DNA from 2 places in the Acidaminococcus sp. HCP3S3_G9_1 genome. Region 1 is predicted to be linked to the other one. Evidence: a T-box and tRNA genes for the amino acid it is inferred to sense, from the RefSeq annotation. Region 1 holds a T-box; the other holds one or more tRNA genes.
The links. The T-box of region 1 lies ahead of ACTQY1_RS04045 (valine--tRNA ligase). A T-box ahead of a tRNA ligase gene usually reads a tRNA of that ligase, here a tRNA-Val.
Positions count from the first base shown of each region.

Region 2: it has a tRNA-Val gene. The T-box ahead of ACTQY1_RS04045 (valine--tRNA ligase) is inferred to sense a tRNA for this amino acid. The anticodon was not compared.

Region 1 is NZ_JBQKCH010000004.1:109,713-114,847, forward strand. Features, by position in the region: gene ACTQY1_RS04045 (valine--tRNA ligase) at 1-2,606, opposite strand, end outside; T-box leader at 2,643-2,843, opposite strand; gene ACTQY1_RS04050 (VWA domain-containing protein) at 2,987-4,711, opposite strand; gene ACTQY1_RS04055 (AAA family ATPase) at 4,718-5,135, opposite strand, start outside.
Region 2 is NZ_JBQKCH010000009.1:49,181-54,315, reverse strand. Features, by position in the region: gene era (GTPase Era) at 1-213, opposite strand, end outside; gene ACTQY1_RS06980 (cytidine deaminase) at 230-616, opposite strand; gene ybeY (rRNA maturation RNase YbeY) at 606-1,088, opposite strand; gene ACTQY1_RS06970 (PhoH family protein) at 1,085-2,098, opposite strand; tRNA gene ACTQY1_RS06965 (tRNA-Val) at 2,230-2,306, shown strand; gene ACTQY1_RS06960 (fumarylacetoacetate hydrolase family protein) at 2,719-3,579, opposite strand; gene ACTQY1_RS06955 (hypothetical protein) at 3,739-3,924, shown strand; gene ACTQY1_RS06950 (carbon starvation CstA family protein) at 4,212-5,135, shown strand, end outside.

The DNA of each region.
Region 1 (5,135 bases):
GCCAGGATCTCCGTCTGTTTGGTCTTTTCCTTTTCCACCACTTCGGCGGGAGCCTTGGCCAGGAAGTTCTGGTTGCTCAGTTTCCCGGCTACCCGCTTGGCTTCCTTTTCCGCCCCGTCCAGTTCCTTCTGGAGACGGGCCAGTTCCTTGTCCACGTCGATAAGACCTTTGAGAGGCAGATACACCTTGGCCCCGTTCACCACAGCAGCCATGGCGTTTTCCGGAGCGGCGTCATCCATGGCCCCCAGGGTCAGGACATCCACCGTGCCCAGCTGCCGGATGTAATCCCCGTTGGCGGCGAACACGTCCCGGAGGTCGGCATCCACCAGCACCATGGCCGGAGCCTTGTGGCCGGGAGCCGCGTTCACTTCCGCCCGCATGTTCCGGATGGCCTTGATCACATCCATCACCGCAGTCATCTGTTTTTCCACGGTGTCGTCCATCAGCCCTTCATCCGCCACCGGCCAGGGAGCGATCATGATGCTCTGTCCTTCATGAGGCAGGTGCTGCCAGATTTCTTCCGTAATGAAAGGCATGTAGGGATGGAGCAGCTTCATGGCATCTCCCAGTACCCGGCACAGCACCGTCTGGGCCGTAGCCCGGGCAGCGGCGTTTTCCCGGTCGTAGAGACGGGGTTTGGCCAGTTCGATGTACCAGTCGCACACTTCGCCCCAGATGAAATCGTAGATCAGACGGCCCGCTTCGCCCAGTTCGAATTTTTCCAGATAGTTGGACACATCCCGGATGGTGTGCTGGAGCCGGGAGAGGATCCATTTGTCCGCCAGGGTGAGCGGTGCTTTTTCCGCATTCTTGTCATAACCGTCCAGGTTCATGAGAGCGAACCGGGAGGCGTTCCAGATTTTGTTGGCAAAATTCCGGGTGCTTTCGATCCGGTTCCAGTAGAACCGCATGTCGTTCCCCGGAGTATTGCCGGTGATCAGCATGAACCGCAGGGTATCCGCCCCGTACTTGTTCACCACTTCCACCGGGTCGATGCCGTTGCCCAGGGATTTGCTCATCTTCCGGCCCTGTTCGTCCCGGACCAGTCCGTGGATGAACACGTGCTTGAAGGGTTCCTTCCCCATGAATTCCTCACCCATGGTGATCATCCGGGCCACCCAGAAGAAGATGATGTCATAGCCGGTGACCAGCACGCTGGTGGGATACCAGTGTTCCAGTTCTTCCGTCTTTTGCGGCCAGCCGAAAGTGGAGAAGGGCCACAGGCCGGAGCTGAACCAGGTGTCCAGGCAGTCTTCTTCCTGATGGATATGGGTGCTGCCGCATTTGGGGCAGGCGGTAAGATCCGTCCGGGAAGCGGCCACTTCCCCGCAGTCGTCACAGTACCACACCGGGATCCGGTGCCCCCACCAGATCTGCCGGGAAATGCACCAGTCATGGATGTTTTCCAGCCATTGGAGATAGGTTTTGGTGAACCGACTGGGAACAAATTCCGTATGGCCTTCGGTGACGCATTTAATGGCTGCTTCCGCCAGGGGTTTCATCTTCACGAACCACTGGGTGGACACCATGGGTTCCACCACATGGTGGCAGCGCTGGCAGTGGCCAACGGAGTGGGGAGCATCTTCGATTTTCACCAGAAGGCCCATGTCCTTCAGATCCTGGACAATGTGCTTCCGGCATTCATACCGGTCTTCCCCTTCGTATTTGCCAGCCTCTTTGGTCATTTTCCCGTCCAGGCCAATGACCACGATCTGTTCCAGGTTGTGCCGCTGGCCCACTTCATAGTCGTTGGGGTCGTGGGCCGGGGTGATTTTCACCGCGCCGGTACCAAATTCCAGGTCCACATATTCATCGGCGATAATGGGGATCTCCCGGTTGGTGGTGGGCAGGGCGATCTTCTTTCCCACCAGTTTCCCGTACCGTTCATCCTTGGGGTTCACGGCCACGGCAGTATCCCCGGGGATGGTTTCCGGACGGCTGGTGGCGATGGTCAGGTACTGGTCCTTTTCGCCCACAATGGGATAGTTGATGTACCACAGGGCACCAGCATCGTCCTGGTGTTCCACTTCCACATCGGACAAAGCCGTACGGCAGTTGACGCACCAGTTGATCATCCGGGTGCCCTTGTAGATCAGGCCCTTTTCATAAAGGCTCACAAAGGCTTCCCGGACCGCCTGGCTCAGGCCTTCGTCCATGGTGAACCGCTGCCGGTCCCAGTCGCAGGAAATCCCCAGGCTCTTCAGCTGCCGGACGATTTCGTCCCCGTAGGCTTCCTTCCATTTCCACACCCGTTTGATGAATTCTTCCCGGCCCAGATCATACCGGGTCAGACCTTCCTTCTTCTTCAGTTCCTCTTCCACCTTGATCTGGGTGGCCAGTCCTGCATGGTCATAGCCCGGCAGCCAGCAGGTGTTGTCCCCCATCATCCGGTGCCAGCGCACCAGGATGTCCTGGAGGGTATTGTCCAGGGCATGGCCCATGTGGAGCTTGCCGGTAATGTTGGGAGGCGGGATCACCACACTGAAGGGTTTCCGGCTCTTGTCCACCGGCTGATGGAAAAAGCCGTGATCGATCCAGTATGCATACCATTTCTTCTCCACCGCAGCCGGATCATAGACCTTGGGGATGTTGTTTTCTTCTGCCATAACTCTGCCTCCTTAAAAAAATAAACCCGTCCTGCTGTATAGGACGAGTTGTTCGCGGTACCACCTACATTCTCAATTGCTTGAGCACCTTAAAGCGGCGTAACGTGCCGTGACGGACAGGGCTTTCCTCCTGCCGGCTCCAGGACGACTTCCAGCGCATTGCCCGGATGCTTCCACCACCCGCATCCTCTCTGCCGGTGCAAGGGGCGCTGTACTCCTTCCCATCATCGCCTTTGGCTGTATGGTTGTATGGAGTCATTGTAACAAGGGTGCGCGGGATTGTCAATGGGGTGGACCCTTTCAAGGCCCCGTCAACGGTCAGCGGCCGTTGAACGCCGACAGAAAAGGGGTGCTGCACAAAACGTGCAACACCCTCTTTTTCACAGCGCCTCGATCTGCCGGCACAGCATCTTGCCTACGCTGTCGGCCATTTTATCCAGATCCCGGACTTCCACACAGTCTTCCCCGAAGATCTTCCGGGCATCTTTCATGATGTGCTGATTCTCTCCGTTGATGAGCCCGATGATCCGGATCCCTTCCCGGCGGAGGCTGGCGGCTTCGTCAGCGGTGTTGGCCACGGCTTTTTCATCCCGGTATTCCGAAGAGCTAAACAGCCCGTCTCCCACCAGAGGCTTGTCGTCGTTGGGCTCCGCATCCGTGAGCATGATCAGGATCTTTTTGGTCTGGGTAAAGTCCCCCATCAGCTGCCGGGCTCCCCGGAGGGCCAGCCCGTCCCGGTTCCACCCGGTGGCCACATAGTTGAAGATGTTGGTGCACCGCTTCTTGTCCGCATAGTCCTTGAACAGGGTGAGTACCGTATAGTTCCGCAGAGTGCAGAAGGAATACACCTGGTAGGGAATCCCGCACTGGCGGAGACTTTCGGCGATCACATAGGCCTGGGAGGCGATTACCTGCTGATACTCCCCCCGGGAGGCGGAAGCATCCAGCATCAGGTCCACGGTGAAATCCGGGCTGGAGACGGTCTCCCGTTCGAAGAACACCCGGCTGTCGTTCACCTTCAGGGCCCGCCACACCAGGCCGGGTACCAGTTCCCCTTCCTTGGCGGGCACCGGCAGCCGGGTCTGGGCCATGCGCATGACGCTCCGGAGCTGGCTGGTGAGCCGGGCTATACTCTTCCGGCACTGTTCCCCGTGATCCTTGTAGTAGGCCAGGTTCTTCACCCGCTGGGCGTGGGCTCCCTCAAGCCAGCGGGAAGCTTCCCCGGTGGCCCCTTTGCTCCCCAGCCGGCCCCGGGTAAAGTGGAGATGGCACCCCTGATGAGGCCCGTTGCACCAGGCCTGGTCAATATCCAGCATTTTCCGGGGCGGGTAGATGCTGGCGCCGAAACAGTCGATGATATAGTTGTAGTTTTCCGACGCCGTCTGGCCGGTGATAATGGCCATGAGCCCGTTGTGGGCGTTTTTCCCGGCCAGGATGTCCATGGCCTGCTTCTTGGAATAGAGAAAATTGAACACGCTTTCCTGCTTCCGGAACACATGGGGCAGCAGCCAGTCGATAAAGTCCCCCAGGCCTTTGCTGATGATGACTTTTTCCAGGCTTTCCCGGACCAGGAAATGGGAGACGAAGTACTTTTTGGTAATCTTCCGGAAATGGTCGCACAGCTGCTTGGTATCCCAGGCCGGATCGAAGCAAAGATTGGCATAGAGCCCCTTAGCCCAGGGGTCATGGAGATCCAGTCCCTCCCCCAGCACCTCGTGCCACCGTGCCGCCTGCATTTCGTGGGCCACTCCGGTTTTGTCCAGTTTGGTGCCGTCAAAATAGGCCCTGGCATGCTGCTGCCGGAGATAGGGCAGCACCGGCCGCACCGGAGCCTCCTTGGCGTAGGTGGCGTATTCCAGTCCCAGCCAGAACAGGTCCGTAAAGGTATCCCGGAGGGCGCTGTCTTCCATTTCCTCGAACATCTGGTGGATCAGCTTCACATCATAATATTTCCGGGTGAAGCCCACCACCGCGTTCAGATATAGATCCGGGGTACCCTGTTCCGTATAGGCCAGAAAATCGGGATCGAACCGGTAGTCCCAGGACACGTCCCATACGATATTCAAAGCCCGGCGGCGTTTGGCATCGTACTTGAGTTTTCCCATGGTTCCTCAGTCCTCGAAAATGTCCTTTTTGGTATAGTTCCCGGGAATGTGGAGATTGATCACGTCCCGGATCAGCCCCGGTTCATATTCATCGAAGGATTTGTTCACGATTCCCAGATCCAGGGCCTTGTGGGCTTCCAGCCCGGCTTCCATCAGGTGGATGGCATCCAGCATCCCCCGCAGATCCAGGGCCTTTTCAGAGATTTCGCTTTCCTGGCATTTCTTTTCCAGGTCCTTGAAGATCTGACAGAAGGCCTTCCGGGGTTCCTTCCGCAGTCTGGGGAATTCGTCCTGGAGCAGCCGGTCCAGGGATTCCATGGAAATGGGCGGCAGCTGGATCACCGCAAACCGGGAAGCCAGGGCTTCGTTCAGTTCCCGGGTGCCGGAATAGCCGTAGTTCATGGTGGCGATGAACCGGCAGGCC
Region 2 (5,135 bases), on a different contig from region 1:
TTTGTGGAGGCCGGGGGTATCCAGGAACACCATCTGGGCTTCCGCCGTGCTCAGGATGCTCAGGATCCGGTTCCGGGTGGTCTGGGGCCGGTCGGAGATAATGGCCACCTTTTCCCCCACCAGATGGTTCACCAGGGTGGATTTTCCTGCATTGGGGCGTCCCACCACGGCTACAAAACCGGAGCGATGCTGTTGGGTATTCTGTTCTTCCATATAAGTCCTTTCTGTATTACAAACTGAAATCATAGGGCAGCAGGTCCGCCACCGTGGCGGTCTTTACCTGTCCCTTCACATTGGTCAGATAGATCCGGGGGATGCGGAATTCCGCCATCACCTGCCGGCAGGCCCCGCAGGGGGACACCGGTTCCGGAGTATCGGCAGTGACGCACAGGGCGGCAAACTCCCTGACCCCTTCCTTCACGGCGGCAAAGATGGCACACCGTTCCGCGCAGAGGCTCAGGCCATAGGAAGCGTTTTCCACATTGCAGCCGGTGAAGATCCGGCCGTCCGCTGCCCGGACCGCTGCTCCCACCGCAAAATGGGAATAGGGGCTGTAGGAATTTTTCCGCACGGCACAGGCCGCTTCAAACAGCTCCCGGTCCAGTTCAGCCTCCATAGTTTTCCTCCGCCAGGTCCAGTTCCCGGAGGATTTCCTCCTCCCGGGCCCTCATCACCCGTTTGTCCGCCTCTTCCATATGGTCATAGCCCAAAAGGTGGAGCATGCCATGGACCGCCAGGTAGGTCATTTCCCGGGTGAGCCCATGGCCAAATTCCTCTCCCTGCTCCACGGCCCGGGGAGCGGAGATGATTACGTCCCCCAGCAGGTGTTCCGCTTCCCCGTCGTCCACTTCCGGTTCCTCGTCCCCTTCGTCCAGGGCAAAGCTCAGCACGTCCGTAGGACGGTCGATGCCCCGGTACTCCCGGTTCAGGGTATGGATCTCTTCATTGTCCACAATGGTAATGTCCACTTCCGTATTGTCCGTCAGTTCCTCTTTCCGGGCCACAATGTCCATGGCCTTTTTCAGGGTCTCTTCCAGTTCTTCCGGAATGGCAATCTCCGTCTGGTTGTTTTCCAGGGTAACGATCATTTTCCTTCTCCTTTATTCCTGTCAGCACCGGGCTGCCGGTGTTCCTTCCGGGCCCGGTCGTATTTTTCATAAGCCCGGATGATGGCCCCCACGATTTCGTGCCGGACCACATCCTGTTCAGAAAAATGGATGATGCCGATCCCCGGCACGTCCTGGAGCACCTGGGCCGCATTCACCAGTCCGGAAGGCCGTCCTCCCGGCAGGTCCACCTGGGTGGCATCCCCGGTGACCACCAGCTTGGAGCCGAAGCCGAACCGGGTAAGGGCCATCCGCATCTGTTCCTGGGTGGTGTTCTGGGCCTCGTCCAGGATGATGAAAGCATCATTTAGGGTACGGCCCCGCATGTAGGCCAGAGGGGCCACTTCGATGATCCCCCGCTGGAGGTTCTTCTGGAAGGCCTCCATCCCCAGCATTTCGTACAGAGCATCATACAGAGGCCGCAGATAGGGATCCACCTTTTCCTGGAGATCCCCGGGCAAAAAGCCCAGCTTTTCCCCGGCTTCCACCGCGGGACGGGTGAGGATGATCCGTTCCACTTCCTTGTTTTTCAGGGCCTTCACCGCCATGGCCACCGCCAGGTAGGTCTTCCCGGTACCGGCGGGCCCGATGGCAATGGTAATGTCGTTCTGGGCAATGGTCTTCAAATACCGCATCTGGCCCAGGGTCTTGGCCTTTACCTGCCGTCCCCGGACAGTGGTGAGCACCGTATCGGTGAACAGCTTGTGGAGCTGTTCCTCCTGGCCTTCCCGGACCAGTTTCAGGCTGTATTTCACATCATGCTGGGTAATGGGCAGCCCCTGGCGGTACAGGTACAGCAACTCCCGGATCAGCCGGTCCGCCAGCTCCACATCCTGTTCCGCTCCCTGGGCGATCAGTTCGTTTCCCCGGGGGATCAGCCGGCAGCCCAGGCTCTCCTGCATCTGCTTCAGGTATTCATCTGTTTCTCCCAGTACCGCCACCATTTCCCGGGCGTCCTGGAATTCAAACCGTTTTTCCGTCACTTCCGACAAACTCCATTCCTCCTGCTTGTTACGAGTTGATTGACTGTTCCTTTCATTATATCGTTTCCGGAAGAAAAAAGAAACAGGAAACCCACTTGACAAAGAACCCCATTATCGTTTAGAATAAGTTTGTTGCTTATGGAACTATAGCTCAGATGGTTAGAGTATCACGTTGACATCGTGGGGGTCACTGGTTCGAGTCCAGTTAGTTCCACCAGATAAAAAGCAGAGGCTGCCGGAAGGCAGCCTTTTTTGTTGTATGGGTTCAGCGTTGGTTGTTTTGGAAGAAACCCGCAGCCGGCGGGTTTCTTTGAGGAAAGACGCAGCCGTTGGCTGCTAACCCACCACCAGCCTTACGGCTGGTCCCCCGCCCTTGAAAAGGGACGGATATATGCTCGGGCTGGAGCCCATTGCTTTTTAGGGGTACCAGGGCGCAAGCCCCCGTACCCATTATCCGCCCTTTGCAAGGGCGGGGGACCGTTGCGCTTGCGCAATGGTGGTGGGTTAGCCGCGTCAGCGGCGTCTCCATTCCCAGCCAAACGCCGCCGCGTTTGGCGTCCTTTGGCATGAGACTCCCGGCTTGAGACAGAAAAAGGGGCTGCTGCGCATGCAACAGCCCCTTTTCTTATTTATTTCACCCTATTCCGCAGGGTCCCGATTCCTTCGATGGAACATTCCACCACGTCCCCGCTTTTCAGGAACCGGGGCGGGTTCATGCCGATGCCGGTGCCGGCGGGAGTACCGGTGGCAATGATGGTCCCGGCCCGGAGGGTCATCCCTTTGCTCAGTTCGCTGATGATGTAAGGGATCCCGTGAACCAGCAGTTTCGTGTTGCTGTCCTGGCGCAGTTCCCCGTTCACCTTGCAGGTGAGATGGAGCGCCGGCGGAAAATCAAATTCATCCGCCGTAACGATGCAGGGCCCCATGGGGGCAAAGGTGTCCAGGCTCTTCCCGAAATACCACTGTTTATGGGCCACCTGCACGTCCCGGGCGGTTACATCGTTAATGATGGTATAGCCGAACACATAGTCCCCGGCATCTTTTTCCGCCACATCCCGGGCTTCCTTCCCGATGATCACCGCCAATTCGCATTCATAGTCCAGTTCCTTCACCACATTGAAATGGCCGTCGATGGTCCCGTCCGGATCCACCGCCCGGTCCACCCGTTTGGAGAAGTACACAGGTACCTGCCGCTGGACGATTTTTTCCGGTACATATTCATCAGGCAGTTCGTCGTCGTGGGATTTGTAGTTGATGCCCAGACAGATAATGTCATTCCGGGGATGGGTAATGGGAGCCAGGAGCTTGACCTGGTCAATGGGAACCGCACCCATGTCCACCCGGGCAATAGCCAGCAGTTCTTCAAAATCCGCCTGCTGGATCAGTTCATACATATTGTTGTACTTGTTGGCCGGGATCACAAATTTTCCATCCTCGGAAATGATCCCCACCTGTACATCGCTGTCGTATTCGAAGGTAACGATTTTCATGACTCTCCACTCCCCTAACCGATTCCACGGTACAGTGTTTTCATTTCTCTGTATTCATTGTACAATGTTTGTGCTAAAATTACCAGTATATGATACAAAACTTCCTAACTGTAAACCTTAATGTTATAGAAGGATCTGTTTTTCCCAAAGGAGGATGCCATGTTTGCCGGATATCAGCTGGATGACGGCCACGGAGACTACAACCGCAGCTACGAACAGAACTGGGATATCGATTACGCCGACTATTCCACCGACCACAGAGAGAACAACTACAGGAACTATGAATGGAAAGTTCCCAAAAGCAAAAAGGAACGGATCAAAAGTATATTGAATCATTACGAATGACAAAGGGGGCGCTGCACACAACGTGCAGCGCCCCCCTTTGTCTTCCTTCCGCGCACAAGAAATTGTTTCTAAATGGCGAAAATTCTTCTGCAGTGGACAAATTCTCTGTTAATTCCCATAGTTGTTTTTATCTCGATAACACTTTGAAAAAATATTGTATGAGGTATACAAAAAACTGTTGACATTTGTATCCGGTAGTGATAAATTACGTACCATAAACAAGCATCCGATTTGATCACGGCACTTGCATTCCCGAGTGTCGGATTTTTTTCGAAGGAGTGATGATGATGAACGGATTAACGCTTGTGTGTCTTGCTATCGTAATCTTTATCTGCGCGTACATGTTTTATGGCCGCTGGCTGGTAAAGACCTGGGGAATCGAACCGGATGCGAAAACTCCTGCCTACCGTTTCCGGGATGACAAGGACTTTGCCCCTGCTTCCCGCTTCACGGTATTTGCCCATCAGTTTTCTTCCATTACCGGTGCCGGCCCTGTAACCGGTCCGATTATCGCCGCCATGTTTGGTTGGGTTCCTGCTTTCTTATGGATTTTGGTAGGCGGCGTATTCTTCGGTGCTGTACAGGATTTCACCGCCCTCTATGCTTCCGTGAAGAACGACGGCAAAGGCATGGGTGCCCTGATTGAAAAATACGTGGGCCATACCGGCTGCAAAATGTTCCTGATGTTCGGCTGGCTGTTCTCCCTCTTGGTAATCGCCGCCTTCTCCGACATTATGGCCAGCACCTTCAACGGCTTCTCCAAAACCGGCGAAATGATGGGGCCCAACGCCTCCGCCGCTTCCATTTCCATGATCTACATCGTGGTTGCCATGATCTTCGGTGTGGTGACCCGCCGGTTCAACATCCACGGTTCCAAAGAACTGATCCTGGGAATCCTGTGCATGGTGGCCATGGTGAGCCTTGGCATTGCCCATCCCATCTACGCTTCCCGTACCACCTGGCTGTATGTGACCTATGCGTACTGCTTCGCCGCTTCCATTATGCCCATGTGGCTGCTGATCCAGCCTCGTGACTATCTGTCCGTATTCCTGCTGCTGGGGATGATCCTGGCCGGTGTCCTGGGCATCATCGTGGGGAATCCTTCTATTAATATGCCTGCCTTCACTTCCTTTGATGTAGCCGGCAAGCCTTTGTTCCCCATCCTGTTTGTAACCATCGCCTGCGGGGCTGTATCCGGGTTCCATTCCCTG